2 regions of the Vibrio sp. 378 genome follow, and region 1 is predicted to be linked to the other one. Evidence: predicted binding sites of a transcription regulator. Region 1 holds the regulator's gene; the other holds the start of a gene.

Region 1 (9,846 bases):
AGACGCAGTTTTGAGAACTCACGATGACGCACGTAGTAGTCGGTTATTCCTATCGCTAATGGCGACAAGCGGTAAATGCTCGCTCCGTCAGTAATCTCACTGACAAAACGGCTCATAAGACGCTGCTTAACCATCTCGTTGATCGCATTGTTCGCACGAAAAGCGGAGGCTTCGCCGGTCTCATCAAATAGTCGAGTGACGATGGCAAATGCATCATGCAGTTCACCTTCACCCAGTTCTTCATCGAACCTTTCATTACTCAGTACGGCAATGGCTATCAAAAATGCCAATCGCTCTGTGGTCAGGTTCAACGAGAAATCGTGCTGCTTAACCCAGCCAACCAGCTCATCGATTGGTTGCTCTGCAGCATTGAGAGTCATCTCACTCATTGTTATTCCTGTTTATCGTTCTTCTTAGCCCACACGTGTATGTAGCGGCCTAATGAGAGGTATGGCTCTTGTCGACAAAGTTGTTTTTCTAGCGCCAACACATCTTCAAACTCGTAATCGCCCATGTATTGCATATTGCCTATGTAATCACTGAAGGAACGAATACCAGATTTGCCACAAATACTAAAACCAGAATCTTCTATCCATTGATAGACCTCTTCGGGTTTTAGGCCTTTCTGTGGCTGTAGTTTAAATCTTTTCCGGTGAGGCATGCCGTCTAAAATATGAGGAATGTTGCCACAAACCACATTTTTATAGACTAAACCGTGGTGGTTGTAGAACATGACTGATGCGATGCCTCCCGGTTTTACTTGCTCTAGAACTGTTTCAAGTGCGGCCTTAGGATCAACCAGCCACTCCATCACAGCGTGGAACATAACCAGATCGACCTGTACATCCATATGTTCACCGATGGATTGGACAGGCGAATGAATCAGGCGATACTGCTCAAGCAAACCGTTTTTTTCAATATCCTGCTTAGCCAACTGCAGCATTTCCGAAGATAGATCACATAAAGCGATTCGATGTCCGAGCTTAGCAAGCTTTTGCGACATTTGTGCCAAACCACCACCAGCGTCTAACACTTCTAGGGGTTGCTGGTCAGCATCTAATTCACTTAGAATCTGTAGAAAATCTTCCCACACAATGATTTGGCGGATCTCCCCTTTATCGGAGCCGTAAATATTTTTTGCAAATTTGTGGGCGATATCGTCGAAATTGCGGTCTTCTGTCACTTCTGCTGAGTTATCATAACGGATTGTGCCGCTATTCTGGCACAAGGAAAGCAGGAATAAAGAGGGATACCCTCATTTTTATTATCAATTGATGTTTTTTCGGACTATTTATGTATGTTTGAGCTGAAAAAAGTAGTGTCAGCCATGCTTATGCCCCTTCCGGCATTGCTGCTGATAGGCTTGTTGGGTCTTGCTCTCATTAGTTTTACTACAAAACGTAAAACTGGCTGCTTCGTTGTTCTATTCTCTTTTGTTGGCATTTTTCTTGTTGCCTTCCAACCTGTTTCAACCAAGCTTCTTATGCCGTTAGAGCGAGAGCATAAAGCCTTTTTGCCAGTTTCTGGCACCATCGACTACGTGATGGTTTTAGGGAATGGTCATGTTATCGATGACGAAATTCCACCCACCTCGCAGTTAAGCCGTGCAGCATTAATGCGCTTAACTGAGGGCATTCGTATTTTAAGAATGTATCCAGGCGCGAAATTAATCTTATCCGGCTATGCTGGCGGTTCTGAAATTAGCCACGCGCGAATGATGGCGAACGTTGCCCTTGCGTTGGGAGTCGCGAAATCCGATATCATTTTATTAGAAGATGCGAAAGATACGTGGGAAGAGGCGCGTCAAGCGGCTGCATTCGTTCAACAAAAGGAGATTGTGTTAGTCACTTCTGCGAGTCACATGAGCCGTGCATTGTATGAGTTCAACGCAGCAGGCATTAAACCAATCCCAGCCCCGACCAACTTCTTAGCTATTAGCGAGATAAGTCAACCTTGGGATAAATACTCACCTAAAGCGCGTTACTTAGAACAAACAGAGCTTTATTGGCATGAGTACTTGGGCAGTATTTGGCAAAGGTTGCGTGATACTGTCGGCCAAACACCAATGGTTGAAGCAAACTAGTATTATCTTGAAGCCACAAAAAAGGAGAGCCGAAGCTCTCCTTTTCTTTTTACGATTGAGTTATGTTCAAACTAGTCACCAGCAAACATATAGCCTTCGCCGTGCACCGTTACAAAAATCTGTGGGTTCTTAGGATCGAACTCCATTTTTGCGCGCATACGTCGAATAAGAACATCAATGGTGCGGTCATTCGGCGCATCCACTCGATGGCTGATCATGTTCAAAATACGCTCACGACTTAACACCTGGTTAGGGTAAGACGATAATGCCACCAAAAGTTCATACTCTGCTTTAGTTAGTTTTACTGGCTCACCGTTGCGGCTAAGTGCGCGACGTTGAATGTCGAATGTCCACTCCCCAAAGCGCACAATGTGCTCTTCACTGGTTTCATTCGCTTTCGAGCTGCCACTGCGCGCTGCTGAAATACGCCACAGCAAGTTTTTAACGCGAACTAACAGCTCTCTCAGTTCAAAAGGTTTTGTCACATAATCGTCAGCACCCATTTCTAGGCCTACGATTTTATCAATGCTATCCGTGCGTCCTGTTACTAATATGATACCAATATCCGATTGGCTACGTAACTCACGAGTAAGCATCAGGCCGTCTTCACCAGGCAGGTTAATATCCAGCATGATCAGGTCTACATCGCCCGCTTGCAAAACTTCACGCATTTCTGCGCCACTCTCTGCTTCGCTGACTTGGTAGCCCTCATTTTGGAAATATCCCGCAAGCTTACTACGAGTTACAACATCATCTTCTACGACTAATACGTGATAGCTCATTTACACCACTTTTCTGTCTTCTTATTATCCAAGACGTATTCTATTCATAACTAGTAACATTTCTAGTCATAGATACATTAAAACGCAAGATTTAGCGTTTTTATTGATTCAAAACAAGCTTGCCCATTGCTATTAATAAGCGGTCATTTTTGACCATAAAACATAACAATTATAGTTACTGCTATTCATTTTAATTGATTACACTTAGGGGATATCCCTAATTGACTTTGTGATGCATGACTTGAAGCATCATTCAGGAGCCCAAAATGCAAGAAGTGAAAGCTTTTAATGAAAAACGCGCTGAAATTTACTGGTGGTTTTCGAGCTTGTTCGCAAAAGAACTAACAGAGAAAGAATTGGAAGCCTATCACAGTGTTGAAATTCGCAGTTTTCTCGCAGGTTTAGGTGAAAATGAGTCGCTAAAACCAGCCGTTGATAGCCTAGTTGATGCATTGAATCGGTTACAAGATCGTGAAGATGCACAACTAGAGCTTGCAGCTGACTTTTGTGAACTGTTTTTGAAGACAGAAAAATACGGCGCTCTTCCTTACGCATCCATGTACATTGGTGAATCAGGTTTACTGAATGACAAGCCAGCTGAGGAAATGGAAAAGTTGATGGCTGAATTTGGCGTTCAAGTAGACGAAAACCTAAAGGAACCTGCGGATCACTTAGCCGTTGAGCTCGACTTTCTCGGGAACATGATTATCCGCTCAAACGAGCTTGAACAAGAAAAACACATGGAAGAAGCCTTCGTTAAACAAAACGACTTTATCCAGCAACAATTGATGTCTTGGTTACCTCAGTTTTCAGACAAATGTAAAAAATTCGATGAATTTGGATTTTACTCAAGTGTCGCGAAACTATTAGTTGCATTTTGTAAACTAGACAGCGCCTACCTTCTTGGTGAATAATTGCCGCCTATTTTTAGGGAGCCTGCCTATCGGGCTTCCTGTGTGCCTGAAAGTGACCGATTGTAAGTAACTTGGGTATAATATTCGTTTGCCTTAACTTAGCGCAAAGACGCTTGGTTATTTAGCAGTCAAAATGTGACTTCAAATACACAAATCTCTTGCTGAAAACATTGCTAGTCAGTCCACATAGGGCTAAAATGTGAGCGCAAACGATTAAATATGATTTATATGTAAACCGCTGAAATATAGCGGTTTTTGTGTTTTCTTAACAGGTTGATGGCAATTTCTCATCAGATAGAAAAAGATAAAATTCATCGACCGATGCTGCTACGCACCCTTTTGTCGCACTTGGATCAACCGCTGCCGAGACACTTAGCGCCAATTTTAGATTGCTAGGTGTGAAACCATTAGAGCATCAGGTACATCCAATACGACATATTTCAGTAGCTCGATACAGGACACCATTTATGGCCACGATAAAAGACGTTGCTCGCTTAGCCGGCGTTTCCACTACGACAGTTTCGCACGTTATCAATAAAACGCGTTTCGTTGCAGAAGCAACGCAAGAAAAAGTAATGAAAGCCGTTGACGAGCTGAATTACGCGCCAAGTGCCGTTGCACGCAGCCTAAAATGCAACTCAACTCGTACGATTGGCATGTTAGTAACTCAATCAACTAACCTATTTTTCTCAGAAGTGATTGATGGCGTTGAGAGCTACTGTTACCGCCAAGGCTATACTCTGATTTTATGTAACACAGGCGGGATTTACGAAAAACAACGCGATTACATTCGTATGCTGGCTGAAAAGCGCGTTGATGGCATCCTAGTGATGTGTTCTGACTTAACCGAAGAACTAAAAGAGATGCTTGACCGTCATGCGGACATTCCTAAAGTGGTCATGGATTGGGGCCCAGAGAGCTCACAAGCAGACAAGATCATGGATAACTCAGAAGAAGGTGGCTACATTGCAACCAAACATCTGATTGACAATGGTCATACGGATATCGCTTGTCTAAGCGGTCATTTTGAAAAGCTTGCTTGCCAAGAGCGCATTGCAGGTTTCCGTCGCGCAATGAGCGAAGCGAACCTAGCTGTAAATGAAGACTGGATCCTTGAAGGTAACTTTGAATGTGATACGGCCGTATTAGTTGCAGATAAAATTACCGCAATGGACAAGCGCCCGACGGCGGTATTCTGTTTTAACGACACAATGGCTCTAGGCCTAATGAGCCGCTTGCAACAAAACGGGATCAAAATTCCTGAAGATATTTCAGTGATCGGCTACGACAACATCGAGCTTGCGGAATACTTCTCTCCACCGCTAACGACTATCCACCAACCTAAACGTCGTGTTGGTAAAAATGCATTCGAAATTCTACTTGAGCGTATCAAAGATAAAGAACACGAAAAACGAATTTTCGAAATGCAACCTGAGCTTGTAATTCGAAATACTGTGAAAAAAATGAACTAAATTTCACTGTATTTAACCGTGTTAAATAAGCGCTCTACAGGGGCGCTTATTTTTTTGGAAAAATTAAGCATTCTCTAATACTTCACACCACTCTAATAACAATTGACTAACGTTAACTCCCTGTTTTATATAAATGTAATATATATTAAGAACTCCTTTTCAAAGGCCAATTTGCACCTTTCCATATGCAAAATAGAGCATTCAATCTATCATTTTTATTGAACCGAAATCACACTTTTAACGCTAAACCGTGATGTTAATTCAATATAAGAAGTATGCTCATTGTGTCACGCACAGGGCAAACCATTCGAAAGAGTGGGACGCAAAGCCTCCGGCCTGAACCATATTACGATATGGAAGGTAGCGGGGTTACCGATGGCAAGTGTGTAAGCAATGACTTTACTCTGTAATGACATTGTTTTTACGCATGTTTGCTACTCTCTCGGACCTGACTTTTGGTGGCGTAATATTAATTACACCGAGATAACAAAACATGGATAAACCGATACTCAAAGACTCTATGAAGCTATTTGAGGCACTTGGTAATATCAAGTCGCGCTCAATGTTTGGTGGCTTCGGACTATTCGCTGATGAAACAATGTTTGCACTAGTGGTAAACAATCAGCTTCATATCAGAGCAGACCAAAAAACTTCATCTGACTTCGAGAAACAAGGGCTAAAGCCTTACGTTTATAAAAAACGTGGCTTCCCAGTCGTTACAAAGTACTACGCTATTTCCAGCGATTTATGGGAATCAAGCGAACGCTTAATCGAAGTAGCGAATCAATCATTGAAAAAGGCAAAGCTTGAGAAAGAACAGCAAGCAAGTACAAAGCCTAACCGTTTGAAAGATTTGCCTAACTTACGACTGGCTACCGAGCGCATGCTAAAAAAAGCCGGCATCGAATCCGTAGAGAAGCTTGAAGAGGAAGGTGCGCTTAACGCCTATAAAGCGATAAGAGATACGCACTCTGCAACCGTCAACATTGAGTTGCTATGGGCACTAGAAGGTGCTATCAACGGCACTCATTGGAGTGTGGTACCTCAAGCTCGCCGAGATGAGTTGATGAACGGCCTCCAATAAAAGTCGACCTAAAAACTATCTTGTAAAACCGCAGTCTAATCTGCGGTTTTTTTGTGAAATTTTTTCGGTTTTCCTACTGTCTTATTACATATATCCCAAATTGGAATCAAAATTATGAATAAGAAACTGATATTAGGTCTCATCCTACTAGCGGCTATCGTCTTTTTAGGTATTAACTTTGGCCAGTATTTAACCTTAGAGAATGCAAAAGCCCAACAAGAAGCACTAACTACATACCTCGATCAGAATTTTGTATTCTCGGCTGCGATTTACTTTTTTACCTACATTGCAATTACCGCTTTTTCTATCCCAGGAGCGGCAGTAGTCACCTTACTTGGTGCAGCCTTATTTGGTTTTTGGACAAGCTTGCTACTGGTTTCTTTCGCTAGCACTATGGGGGCAACACTGGCCTTCTTGAGCAGCCGATACTTATTGCGTGACTGGGTACAAAACAAATTCGGAAATAAACTCAACGCAATTAATCAAGGTGTCGAAAAAGACGGAGCTTTTTATCTATTTTCCTTGCGCCTAATCCCTGTATTCCCTTTCTTTCTAATCAACTTACTGATGGGCTTAACACCGATGTCTGTAGGTCGATTTTATCTCACTAGCCAAATAGGTATGCTGCCAGGCACAGCCGTATATCTGAATGCAGGTACTCAATTAGCAACAATTGAAAGCCTATCGGGCATTGTTTCACCCGCAGTATTAGCGTCTTTTGCGCTATTGGGACTATTTCCAATCATCACTAAATGGGTTATGAATAAAGTAAGGCCGACACCAAGTCAGCAAAACTCGTAATTGGTGAAGTGGGTATTTTGATGAAAATATTTATCGCTAAAAACCCAGCAGAAGCACACATTGTATGTGAGCTGCTTAAAGTGGAACAAATTTACTGTGAAGTTCGTGGAGAAGGTATTTTCGGCTTAAAAGGAGAACTGCCGTTTGGTGATGATACCGATCCTTATGTGTGGCTTTTTGACACTGCACAAAAGATGAAAGCTGAAGAAATAGTAAAAGCATATCGAAAACAATCCGATAGGCATGAGTATCAAGATTGGCAATGCCCAAAATGTCATGAAATAAACGAAGGGCAATTTGGTGCATGTTGGCAATGTGGATATCAACTAGGAGAGCTATAGCGGCTCTCCTATTCAGTGGATGCACTCAGTTTTAAGCACATACAGCTTGCTGTTTAATAAACTCGATGGAGTGTTGATTGAAGTCTTCTGGACGCTCTACATTGCATACATGACCACAATTCGGGATTTCTCGTAGAATGCTGAGCTTATGTGCTGCAACCATTTCTTTGACAGGTTTAATAAACATGTAATCCCTGTCGCCCATTAAGTAAAGAGTCGGAATGGGTAACTCTCGATCTTTAAAATATTTCATTAACGGATTTACATCAGCGGCAAGAATAAACCAACGTTTAAATTCTTTTTGGCAAAGCTTCTTGGCTTCGCGAATAAAAAGGTGGCGAGATTCTCGTTGGCTTCTTTGAGGCATAACAATATAAGCGAACAGTTTGTAGAGCCACATGTACGGTAGGATATGCTTACAAAAATTACCTAATTTCACCAATATCTGAGAACGAGTGTTAAGCCTTGTGACAGCACCGCCGAGCACCATCGAACGTACGCGCTCTGATGACAATTCAGCAAGGTTTCGAACAATAATAGTACCAAGCGACATACCGACAAAGTGAGCGGATTGGATCTTTAAATGGTCCAATACTTTCAAAATATCTTGGGTAACTTCCGTAAAGGTATAACGGCTAGCAATGAGCTCTTTAAGTAACTGATTTGACTTTCCATGACCTCTTAAATCGATCAGCAATAAGTTAAAGTGTTGCTTGTAAGCTTTAATTTGCTTGAACCAGATAGAAGAGCTACCACCAGCACCGTGCACAAATACAACCCACTCATTACTAGTAGGGTGCAAATAGGTTTTATGAAAAAGTAGCGGCTGGGTCATATTGAGTATCAAAAAGATCGTGCTATTGAGTAAAAAGCCATCCTACCACACTCCCCTTACTCAAGATAATAAAGGCACCTCATTCGGTGCCTTTCGTTACAATTTTAAGTCAAACTAACGCTGAGTGGTAAAGCTGCAAATAAGATTCTGCGGCCTTTTGCCAACAAAAGTCTTGTTGCATCGCGTGCAACTGTACTTTATTCACTTCAGGCTCGTTTTGAGCGTAGAGCAACAGTGCCCTTAGCATCGTTAACAACAATGCCTGCGGTGTCGGTTCGAAAAAAACAAACCCCGTTGCTTCAGATGGGTTTACATCATAATCGCTAACGCTGTCCTTTAAGCCACCAACACCGCGTACTATCGGTAATGTCCCATAAGCCATACTATAGATTTGGTTTAAGCCACATGGTTCAAACTCAGAAGGCATCAAGAAGAAATCAGAACCAGCTTCAACGATATGCGCAAGTTCATTGTCATACGCTTCTACAAAGGCAAATTTGCTAGAAAACTGCGCGGTAACCTCTCGTAGCTGAGCGGCAAGAACAGGGTCTCCGGTCCCAACGACAACTAGCTGAACATCGTGCTTCAAAAAATCGGCCAAAGCAGGCAACAAGTAATGAACGCCTTTCTGCTGGGTCAATCGACAAACCATACCGAACATAGCTACATTTTTTTCGGGCAAATTTAGTCGTTGTTGTAATGCTTTTTTACAAGCTTTCTTCCCTTGCGACATACTTTGCTGGTCGGCGCAGTAATTAACCGGCAAGTAGGTATCCGTTTCCGGATTCCAAGCGCTGTAATCACAACCATTCAAGATGCCGACTAAGTCCTGTGCACGTTGCTGAAACTCCCAAGCCATGCCGTGACTGCCAAGCTCTGTTTTTAGTTCCTCTGCGTACGTAGGGCTAACCGCGTTTATCTTATCTGCATTCATTACGCCAGCTTTAAGCATCGTAATATGCGTTGCACTCACCGCAGCATCGGGAACGTTTCTACAATGAAACTCTGGCAAACACTGCACGTCTTCATAACTAAATACGCCTTTAAAGACCGCATTGTGAATTGAAATGACGCTTTTAGTATGAGCAAAGAACGGATCATTGCCATACCTGTGCTTGAGCAAAAATGGAACAAGACCTGTGTGCCAATCGTTCGCGTGTATGATATTAGGTTGAAAGGCGAGCTTGGGTAACATGTCGAGACATACTGCACTAAAAAACGCAAAGCGCTCGCCGTTATCAGTATACGCTTGGTTGTTCTCCGCATACATTGATGGTCGATTGAAATACGGCGGACAATCAATCAGGTAAACAGGATTTTGACCTAACATGAGCCGCAAAACTCGATACTCCGTATGCGGCCATGATGTTAATTTTGTTTCTAATACAACTTCTGCGTCTGCGAGTTTATCAATACTACTGTACGCAGGGATGGTAATTCTTACGTCTTGCTGTAGGTTTTGAAGGGCTTCCGGTAGTGCCTTGGCAACATCTGCCAAGCCACCACTTTTAATGAGGCCTTCAACCTCAGAAGC
Region 2 (9,846 bases), on a different contig from region 1:
TAGTACAAGGCCATTAACGCGCCTTGCTCGATACCTGCTGGTGAATCACAAATAATGAAATCAAAGCCCATTTCATCAAGTTCGCCGAATACGCGCTGAACACCATCTTTTGTCAGTGCGTCTTTATCACGAGTTTGAGAAGCAGGAAGAATAAATAGGTTGTCCGTGCGCTTATCTTTGATCAGCGCTTGGTTTAATGTCGCTTCACCGTTAATGACGTTCACAAAGTCATACACGACGCGGCGCTCACAGCCCATGATTAGATCGAGGTTACGCAAACCGATGTCAAAATCGATCACCGCGGTCTTTTTTCCCTTAAGAGCTAGACCAGAGGCGATGGCTGCGCTTGAAGTGGTTTTACCAACGCCACCTTTACCAGACGTTACTACAATAATGCGTGCCATTTTTTTTCCTTTTTAGATTAAATCGCGAGAACTTCTAAATGTAATGATTCATCGGCTTTACTGATCATTACTTTCTTTTGCCAGTACTCGCTTTCAATTTGATCGCTTAACCAGTAGTCACCCGCAATGGATACCAGTTCTGCTTGTAAATCGTGGCAAATAATACGCGCTTCCTGCTGACCACTTGCTCCTGCAATCGCACGACCTCGAAGTGTGCCATGGATATGAATAGAGCCGTCAGCAATGACTTCAGCACCTGCACTGACGTGCGCTAGCACCACCAAATCACCATCTTTTGCGTAGATCTGTTGTCCTGAGCGGACAGGCGTACGAACTACTTTCGTTGGTGCCATTTTGGCAGGTGCTTGGCTTGGTGATTTGCTCGCCGACATAATGGCGAAGCCAGCTTCGGAAGCAAGGTTTTGTACACGCTTGTCTTTACAGCCCGTTACACCGACCGGAATAAAACCAGCATCTGAGATGCCTTGTTTAAGCTTAGGGAAATCAATGTCGCCTTGTACTTTTGCTATATTGATTACCAAAGGCGCGGATGCAAAAAAAGAAGGTGCTTGAGAAACTTTTTCTTGCAAAAATTCGACAGTCTTTGCGATCTCATTGTCAGAAAGGTGTAAAACTGACAATGTAAAACTGCTACCTTTAAGGTCTGGTGAATGGGTCATCGTGGACTTCTTGCCTTTATTGAAAGAGCGTTGCCTTAAACTAGGTATGTCATGTTATATTTCATCCTTTGACGCAGCAAGTTCTCTCGGGGGCAAATAGGTGAATTAATCTCAAATTTGCTATTAAGTTTGCGAGAATTTGACGTTTACAACCTAATCCGCACTCAACGCGGCTAAATCAGCATAAAAGGCGTGTCATGCTTTGTTCTATTTATAAAAGCTCGAAAAAAGAAGGTACTTATCTCTATATTCCGAAAAAGGATGATTTTTCACAGGTTCCTGACACCTTAATGCAGATGTTCGGTAAGCCTATCGCTGTCATGACGATTAAACTTGATGGCCGTAAATTGGCACAAGTTGATATCGAAAAAGTGAAGGCTTCATTACAAAATGATGGCTTCTTTCTTCAGGTTCCACCGCCGCCGGAGAACCTATTAGAAAAGTACAAAGAACAAAAAGCCCAGCAGAAAGGCGAATAACGTCATCGTTTTTCATCTGGGATTTCTGCCTTGCTCAAGGAGGGCAATATGAAAAAAATACTGGCTACCATGCTTAGCGTTGGTATGTGTACCTCGGCTTTTGCTAGTAGCGAGGGTTTTGATGAATACTTGAATAAGCTGCGTGCTGAAGCTCGTGATAAAGGTATCTCAGAGCAGGTCATTAGTGCTGCTTTTGCTAATGTTGAGTACAAGCCCCGAGCAGTAAAAGCGGACCGAAACCAACCAGAAAAGAAACTGACATTGGATGAGTACATTCCTCGCGCGGTGCCTGAATGGAAGGTGAAGCAAGCCAGACAACTCTACAAAGAGCATTACACCGAGCTAAAGCGTATAGGCGAAGAGTACGGTGTCCACCCGCGCTTTATTGTGGCACTTTGGGGAGTTGAAAGTAACTTTGGTAAGTTTACCGGCAACTTTAAAGTGATTGATGCACTATCCACAATGGCATTTGAAGGCCGTCGTGAAGAGTTTTTCCGTAAAGAGACTATGTCGGCACTGCAGATCCTCGATCAAGGCCATATTGAGCTAGAGAACTTTAAAGGCTCATGGGCTGGTGCTATGGGTCAATGCCAGTTTATGCCAAGCTCTTTCCTTCGTTTTGCTGCTGACGGCAACGGGGATGGTAAAAAAGACATATGGCAATCTGAAGCGGACGTGTTTGCATCAACCGCTAACTATTTGAGCAAGTCTGGTTGGGATGATAAATATACCTGGGGTCGCCAAGTTAAGGTTCCTAAAAATATTGATCGCAGCCTAGAAGGGCGCACGGCTGAAAAAGGCAAATACCTTCAAGAGTGGAGCCAATTAGGTATCACAAAATATGACGGTAGCCCGTTGCCAAAACTGGATGAAGACATCAAAGCATGGTTGATCATGCCGGACGACGAGAATGGTCGTACGTATCTGGTTTACAATAACTACAACGTATTGATGAAGTGGAACCGCTCTTACTACTTCGCACTTGCTGTGAGTCACTTGGCTGACCGCATTAAATACTGATCTGCCATCAAACAATTTGGCATTCAGTCTTCAATACAAGGGCTCTTCGGAGCCCTTTGTTTTTTCTATAACCAAATCGAGGTAAAGCGTGTTATCTGAACGTGCCGCACAAATGGTGATTTTCTCCGCTCTTCTTAAACACAAAAGCTTCACAGCTGCTGCAAAGAGCTTAGGCGTGTCGGTGTCTCATGTGAGTAAACAGTTGAGTCAGTTAGAAGCGTCTCTTGGTATCAAGCTTGTTCAACGCACTACGCGAAGCTTTACGCCGACTGAGGCAGGGAAAACCTTTTTTCATCACTGTGAGCAAGTGGTACAAGCGGTGAGCAGCGCCACATTAGAGATGGAAACCCAGCGGGATGAAGTGGCAGGTTTGGTACGTCTTGGGTTGTCGCAATCATTTGGTACCTTACACATTATTCCAGCGATTCAAGAGTTACGCGAACTGTATCCTCAACTTCAAGTGGAAGTACATCTGTTTGACTATAAGGTCGATATGTTAGCCGAAGGGCTCGATTTATGGGTAACCAACAACGAGCATTTGCCTGAAGGTTACATTGCGCAGCGTTTGACGGATTGCCAGTTTGTTGTTGCGGCATCGCCAGATTACTTATTGAAACATGACACGCCAACAGAACCGGATGACCTATCTGCTCACAACTGCCTCATATACAGAAGCTGGGAGCGTGACTATACGGGGTGGGCGTTTACCAAAGATCAGCAAGAATTGAACGTAAAAGTCTCGGGTAACTATTCAGTAGATCTGGCAGAAGCCGTCCGGGATGCGGCTATTGCAGGTTGGGGTATTGCCTACCTTGCCACTTACTTGCTGGGTGATGAGTTCAGAACGGGTAAGTTAATACAGCTGTTACCTGACTGGAAAGCCAGCCAGTCGATGCCGTTTTATGCGGTATACCCAAGCCGCCAACATATGCCAAAAAAAATATCCGCAGTGATTAACTTTATCAAACAGAAGATCGGCAACCCTTGTCATTGGGACCAACGTTTGGCGCCTTACATCTCTATTCCTAAATAACAGGATCAATGACGTTGTAGAACGACACATAAGGTGATTCACTTCACAAAAATTTTTCCTGAATCAGAAACATATTTTCCATATGGAAATAATTAAAATAAGCAAACGTTTATCTTCAATAAATTCAATTGGTTATTTTGTTGGTCAGTTATTGGTCGCTTAAACTTTTCACACTGTTAACATCCTCAACTTGCAGCATTTTGAGTCCGCTATACAATCCGGTGCCTTCCATATCCCCCTTCTGTCGGATTCATTTTATGAACTCAATTATTGGTATCGTAGCCATACTATTCCTAGCATGGCTACTTTCTACAAATAGAAAAAATATAAAGCTGAGAACGGTGTCGTTTGCGTTTGCTTTGCAGGTACTGTTTGCGTTGTTGGTTTTATATGTACCAGCAGGACGAGATGCGCTGAATTCAGTGAGCAGTGTTGTGTCGAATTTGATCAACTATGGTCAAGAGGGCATTGCGTTTTTATTCGGTAATTTGGCTACAGGGGGCTTCACCTTTGCGATCAATGTTCTGGGTATCATCGTTTTCTTCTCCTCTCTTATCTCAGGTCTTTATCACATTGGTGTGATGCCAAAAATCATTAACTTTATCGGTGGTGGTATTCAAAAGCTGCTGGGTATCGGTCGTGCTGAGTCTTTGTCTGCTACGGCGAATATCTTTGTTGGCACCATTGAAGCACCATTAATGGTAAAGCCTTACCTAAAACACATGACTGACTCGCAGTTCTTTGCAGTTATGACAGGTGGTTTAGCGTCAGTTGCTGGCGGAACGTTGGTTGGTTACGCATCACTGGGTGTCGATCTCAACTATCTTATTGCTGCTGCATTTATGTCAGCACCTGCCGGCTTGTTGATGGCAAAAATTTTAATGCCAGAAGATACGGATAAAGCAGCAGATATCGACATTAGCCAAGTTGAAATTCCACGTGCAACCAACGTAGTAGAAGCATTAGCCGATGGTGCCATGGCGGGTGTACGCATTGCTGTATCGGTCGGTGGTACGTTACTGGCGTTTATTAGTGTCATTGCAATGCTAAACGGCATGTTAGGCTGGATAGGTGATCTTATTGGGACCCCCTTAAGTTTTGAGCTCATCCTAGGTTTTGTGTTTGCGCCAGTCGCTTGGTTGTTGGGTATACCATGGCAAGAAGCAACCACAGCAGGCTCGCTGATTGGTAACAAGATTGTGGTGAATGAGTTCGTCGCTTTCATCCAGCTTGCAGAAGTGAAGTCTCAACTTAGTGAACACTCACAAGCAATCGTGACGTTTGCTTTGTGTGGCTTTGCAAACATCTCAAGCATGGCGATGCTGATTGGTGGGTTGGGCTCATTGGTACCAGAAAAGCGTGCATTTGTTTCTAAGCATGGTTTCCGTGCGATTATCGCTGGTGTCATGGCGAACTTAATGAGCGCTTCGATTGCGGGCGTGATTTTAAGTCTGTAATTGAAATAGATATCAACAATTAGCAAAAAGGCTCCTTGCGGAGCCTTTTTCGTATCTGAAGTTTTACGTTATTTGTCTGTGTGGAACTGTTCGCAAGCGAGCATCGTGTTCTCAATTAAACTTGCGACGGTCATTGGGCCAACGCCACCAGGAACAGGAGTAATAAAGCTCGCACTTTCACGTGCTTTGTCGTATTCCACGTCGCCAACTAGTTTGCCTGAATCAAGACGGTTAATACCGACATCGACCACCACTGCGCCTTTTTTAATCCACTCACCAGGGATGAAGTTAGGCTTACCAACCGCAACCACGACAACGTCAGCTTGACGCACATGACTCTCTAGGTCTTTGGTAAAACGGTGACATGTTGTTGTTGTGCAGCCCGCAAGCAGCAGCTCAAGTGTCATTGGACGACCAACAATGTTTGATGCACCAACCACAACCGCATGTTTACCACGTAGCTCAATGTTGTAACGGTCGAGTAGGGTAATTATGCCCTTTGGCGTGCAAGAGCGAAGCTTTGGAATACGCTGCGCAAGACGACCAACGTTGTAAGGATGGAAGCCATCCACGTCCTTCTCTGGGTGAATGCGCTCTAAAACATGTGTTGTGTCTATGCCCGCAGGAAGGGGTAATTGCACTAGAATGCCGTCAATTTCATCATCGTTGTTTAATTCATCAATCAGAGCTAGTAACTCTTCTTCTGAGCTAGACGCAGGAAGGTCAAAAGACTTAGAAACAAACCCAACTTCTTCACATGCGCGGCGTTTGCTACCGACATAAACCTGAGAAGCAGGATCTTCACCAACTAGAACCACTGCTAAACCAGGAGCACGTAGCCCAGCTTCAACACGTGCTTTAACACGTGCAGCCACTTCAGATCGAACAGTTTGGGAAATGAGAGTTCCGTCTATATTTTGAGCAGTCATGACTTTCCTTATAAATTAAGAAGGCAGATTATCTGCGGCGCATTGTCGCAGAATTTCTTATCAACATCCATACGCAAACGTTTGCTTTGTGGTGTTTTTGAACATTAAGCGTTTTAATGGACTTTTTTTAGGCATTCAGATCAGAATGTTATGAAAACCCGTTGATTTACCCGTTTGAACTCGTATAATCCTGTCCCTGTAGCGCGCCCTTAGCTCAGCTGGATAGAGCACGTCCCTTCTAAGGATGTGGTCATTGGTTCGAATCCAATAGGGCGTGCCATTTATTCAAAAGCCCCGGTAACTCTTTGAGTCGTCGGGGCTTTGTCGTTTTTAGGTTTTTGGCTGTAATTGCCACTCTATCTACAACTTTTGAATGGCATTCTAGCCATTGCAATTTCTAGCAATTAATATGGACGCATATTAATTACCTTTCGTTAACCTTTATGCCTGCCACTTCTAACTTTTATGACCGACACGCCGACTCTTTCGCGAAGCAATACACATCGATCCAGTTTGAGGATGTCCACGCGAGTTGGAGAGTCTTCTGGCCCCAGGCTGGAGATCGTGTGTTAGATGTTGGCGCGGGCTCTGGTCGAGACGCGAAATGGATGGCTGAGCATGGGTGTGAAGTTGTTGCGATTGAGCCTGCTCAAGCACTTCTAAGGCTTGGTAAGTCTTACTGTGGCGATTCCGTTACTTGGCTTGAAGATGCATTACCTAAGCTTGAGAAAACCATTAATCTTGGCTTTCGCTTCGATTTAATTCTTGTCAGTGCGGTATGGATGCATCTTGCGCCTACGCACCGTGAACGTGCATTTCGCAAACTTGCAAATTTGTTAGCGCCTAATGGTCGATTGGTGATTAGCCTTCGTCACGGTGACTTTTCTGACGGTCGTAAAGCTTATCCCGTATCGGTTGAAGAGCTCGAAAAGTTTGCAAAGAATAGCGCTTTAATGGTGAGAAACGTATCTCTCGATGACGATCAGTTAAAGCGAACGGGTGTATCTTGGCAAACTGTAGTGATGTCTTTGCCTGATGATGGTTCCGGTGATCTGAATAAGGTTCGCCACATTATCGTCAATGATTCCAAATCGGCTACCTATAAGCTCGCACTACTACGTACTTTACTACGTATTGCAGACGCTCATTCTGGTGCAGTGGTTGATCGCAGCGAAGGTAAAGTTGCAATCCCATTAGGATTAGTTGGCTTATATTGGATTCGTCAATTTAAGCGTTTAATCGATAAAGAGAACATCCAGCAAAGCTCGAACTCGTCTAAAGGGCTAGGTTTTATAAAGCCCGATGGCTGGGGCAGACTTTCCCATTTAAGTCCTGATGATCTTGCTATAGGCACGACATTTTTTGGTGAAGATGCAGTGGCGCTTGATAAAGCGATAAAAGACAGCTTAAAAACCATAAAAGATGGTCCCGTCACTTTTACCTATCAAGGTGATAAATCAAACCCTTACTTTGAAATGATTCGTTCAGCTAAGAAGCCAAAACGTTCAATTGTTGTGGATAGCGAGTTCCTCGAAGGTTATGGGCTGTTTGTGTTGGATGAAAGCCTTTGGGATTGTTTTCGATTGTATAACTCTTGGATTGAGCCGCTGGTGGTCAACCAATGGATTATGGAAATGCAACGATTTCGGTCTAATCAAGAGCGGGGTATTCCACTGCAAACGTATCATGATTGTTTGGTCTGGATTGATAAAGACCATGATACGCGAGTCGTGCGAAAGAGAATTGAACAGTTGAAGCTCAGCCATTGCGACATTGTCAGTGTATGGAGTGGAAGCAAATTACGAAATGAGTATCACGTTGATCACTGTTTGCCATTTGCTTATTGGCCCAACAATGATAAGTGGAACTTACTACCAACATCTAAGGTTGAAAACCTAAACAAGCGTGATCGTATTCCTGCTAGCTATCGATTAAACGCATCCAAGCCGCGAATTTTGGATTGGTGGCAGTTAGCTTGGGGAGAGACGGATAATTTGAGTCGGACGTTTTTTACCGAGGCTTCATTGTCGCTACCTAATGTGCCTGCATCTTGTCAAGATTTTGAGCATGTCTTTGAAGCGATGGGATTACAAATTCGTGGTGTTAAAAGTCGCCTTTGTATCGCGGAATGGTAATGTCTTGTTTGCCGTTACAGCGTGATATATGAACCTGATAGGCAACCAACAAAAAAGCGCTGGTTAACCAGCGCTTTTGCATTTACTAAGGGCATTACATCTTTTTAAAGATGATGGAGGTGTTGATGCCGCCAAAGGCGAAGTTGTTACTCATCAAATATTTCACGTCCAGCTCTCGGCCTTGTCCGGCGATGTAGTCTAAATCACCACATTGCTCGTCGAGGTTTTTTAGGTTGAGCGTTGGGTTGAACCAGCCTGTGTGCATCATTTCTAAACCTAGCCACGCTTCAATCGCGCCACAGGCGCCTAGTGTGTGGCCAAAGTAGCTCTTGAGTGAACTTATTGGCACTTTGCCCAGAGCATTCGCTGTTGCGTTGCTTTCCGCAATATCGCCGCGGTCGGTGGCAGTGCCGTGAGCAGATACATAGTCGATCTTCTCAGCAGGAATCCCCGCGTTTTGCAAAGCCATTTCCATACAGATTTGCATGGTTTCCATCTGTGGTTGAGTGACGTGTGCGGCATCACAGTTGCTGGCAAAACCGATGATTTCTGCATAGATTTTCGCGCCACGAGCGACGGCGTGTTCGTACTCTTCCAGAACTAGCGTTCCCGCACCTTCACCAATCACCAAACCATCGCGATCGGAGTCATAAGGTCTTGGTGTGCTTTTCGGGTCTTCATTCTTTAGACTGGTGGCAAAAAGGGTATCGAAGACAGCGGATTCCGTTGGGCACAATTCTTCAGCGCCACCAGCAACCATGACCGTTTGGTAGCCGTGCTTGATCGCTTCGTAGGCGTAGCCGATTGCTTGGCTGCCAGAGGTACATGCACTGCTGGTTGGGATCACTCGGCCTTTCAAACCGAAAAATAGACCAACGTTCACTGCCGTGGTATGCGGCATCATCTGCACGTAAGTCGTTGCGGTGATCGCTTTAGTGGTTTTCTCATTCAGCATGACACCAAATGCGCCGATTGCGTCAGTACTGCCTGTTGATGAGCCGTATGCGATACCCGTTTGACCATTGGTGAGTACGTCGTTACCAATCAAACCTGCTTGGCTCAGTGCGTTTTCTGTTGCGACGGTCGCCAATTTAGAAACACGCCCCATGCCGCGTACTTGCTTGCGCTTGTAGTGCTTTGGCAGTTCAAAATCTAAAATTGGTGCCGCGAGCTTGGTGTTCAAACCATCATACTGTTCGTAAGAAGGCATGTATTGCGTCGCGTTCTGGCAGTCACGCAGTTTTGGCTCGACAGATTGCCAATTGTTACCAAACGCAGTCACGCCCGACATTCCGGTTACAACGACTCGACGGTTCATACTAGGCCTCCGTTTACCGAAATGACTTGGCGAGTTACATAGCCTGCGATGTCAGACATAAGGTAACTGACTAAACCAGCAACTTCTTCTGGCTCTCCCATGCGGCGCAAAGGAATTTGCGGCATCGCATGTTCTTTCACGTGTTCGTCTACCATGCCTGTGTCGATAAGCCCTGGAGCAACGCAGTTGACGGTGATTTTGCGTTTTGCCAGTTCAAGCGCGAGTGATTTTGTTGCACCAATTACGCCCGCTTTCGCTGCGCTGTAGTTAGTTTGACCACGATTCCCCATTAGGCCAGAGACTGATGCAAGCGTAACAATTCGGCCGCCTTTGCGCTTTTGCACCATTGGCATAACACAAGGGTGAAGAACGTTGTAGAAGCTATCTAAGT

Evidence for each region. Region 1 encodes PurR, which represses purine synthesis genes. Its sites were predicted from a motif close to TNANGNAAACGTTTNCNTNA; they were not measured.
Region 2: the regulator PurR is predicted to act here: its motif matches at 3,714-3,733, upstream of R7Q48_RS10900 (NupC/NupG family nucleoside CNT transporter).

The regions. Positions count from the first base shown of each region.
Region 1 covers NZ_JAWOUO010000004.1:91,941-101,786, reverse strand. Annotated here, with positions in the region: gene mukF (chromosome partition protein MukF) at 1-389, opposite strand, end outside; gene cmoM (tRNA uridine 5-oxyacetic acid(34) methyltransferase CmoM) at 392-1,183, opposite strand; gene elyC (envelope biogenesis factor ElyC) at 1,298-2,083, shown strand; gene torR (two-component system response regulator TorR) at 2,155-2,865, opposite strand; gene torD (molecular chaperone TorD) at 3,132-3,779, shown strand; gene purR (HTH-type transcriptional repressor PurR) at 4,247-5,251, shown strand; cyclic di-GMP riboswitch class I at 5,539-5,628, shown strand; gene R7Q48_RS09210 (TfoX/Sxy family DNA transformation protein) at 5,745-6,335, shown strand; gene R7Q48_RS09205 (TVP38/TMEM64 family protein) at 6,450-7,136, shown strand; gene R7Q48_RS09200 (DUF2007 domain-containing protein) at 7,157-7,477, shown strand; gene R7Q48_RS09195 (alpha/beta fold hydrolase) at 7,509-8,312, opposite strand; gene glgA (glycogen synthase GlgA) at 8,422-9,846, opposite strand, start outside.
Region 2 covers NZ_JAWOUO010000005.1:60,649-70,494, reverse strand. Annotated here, with positions in the region: gene minD (septum site-determining protein MinD) at 1-404, opposite strand, end outside; gene minC (septum site-determining protein MinC) at 422-1,084, opposite strand; gene R7Q48_RS10915 (YcgL domain-containing protein) at 1,282-1,563, shown strand; gene R7Q48_RS10910 (lytic transglycosylase domain-containing protein) at 1,612-2,583, shown strand; gene R7Q48_RS10905 (LysR family transcriptional regulator) at 2,672-3,616, shown strand; gene R7Q48_RS10900 (NupC/NupG family nucleoside CNT transporter) at 3,874-5,073, shown strand; gene folD (bifunctional methylenetetrahydrofolate dehydrogenase/methenyltetrahydrofolate cyclohydrolase FolD) at 5,142-6,002, opposite strand; tRNA gene R7Q48_RS10890 (tRNA-Arg) at 6,206-6,282, shown strand; gene R7Q48_RS10885 (class I SAM-dependent methyltransferase) at 6,446-8,137, shown strand; gene R7Q48_RS10880 (beta-ketoacyl-ACP synthase) at 8,232-9,455, opposite strand; gene fabG (3-oxoacyl-ACP reductase FabG) at 9,452-9,846, opposite strand, start outside.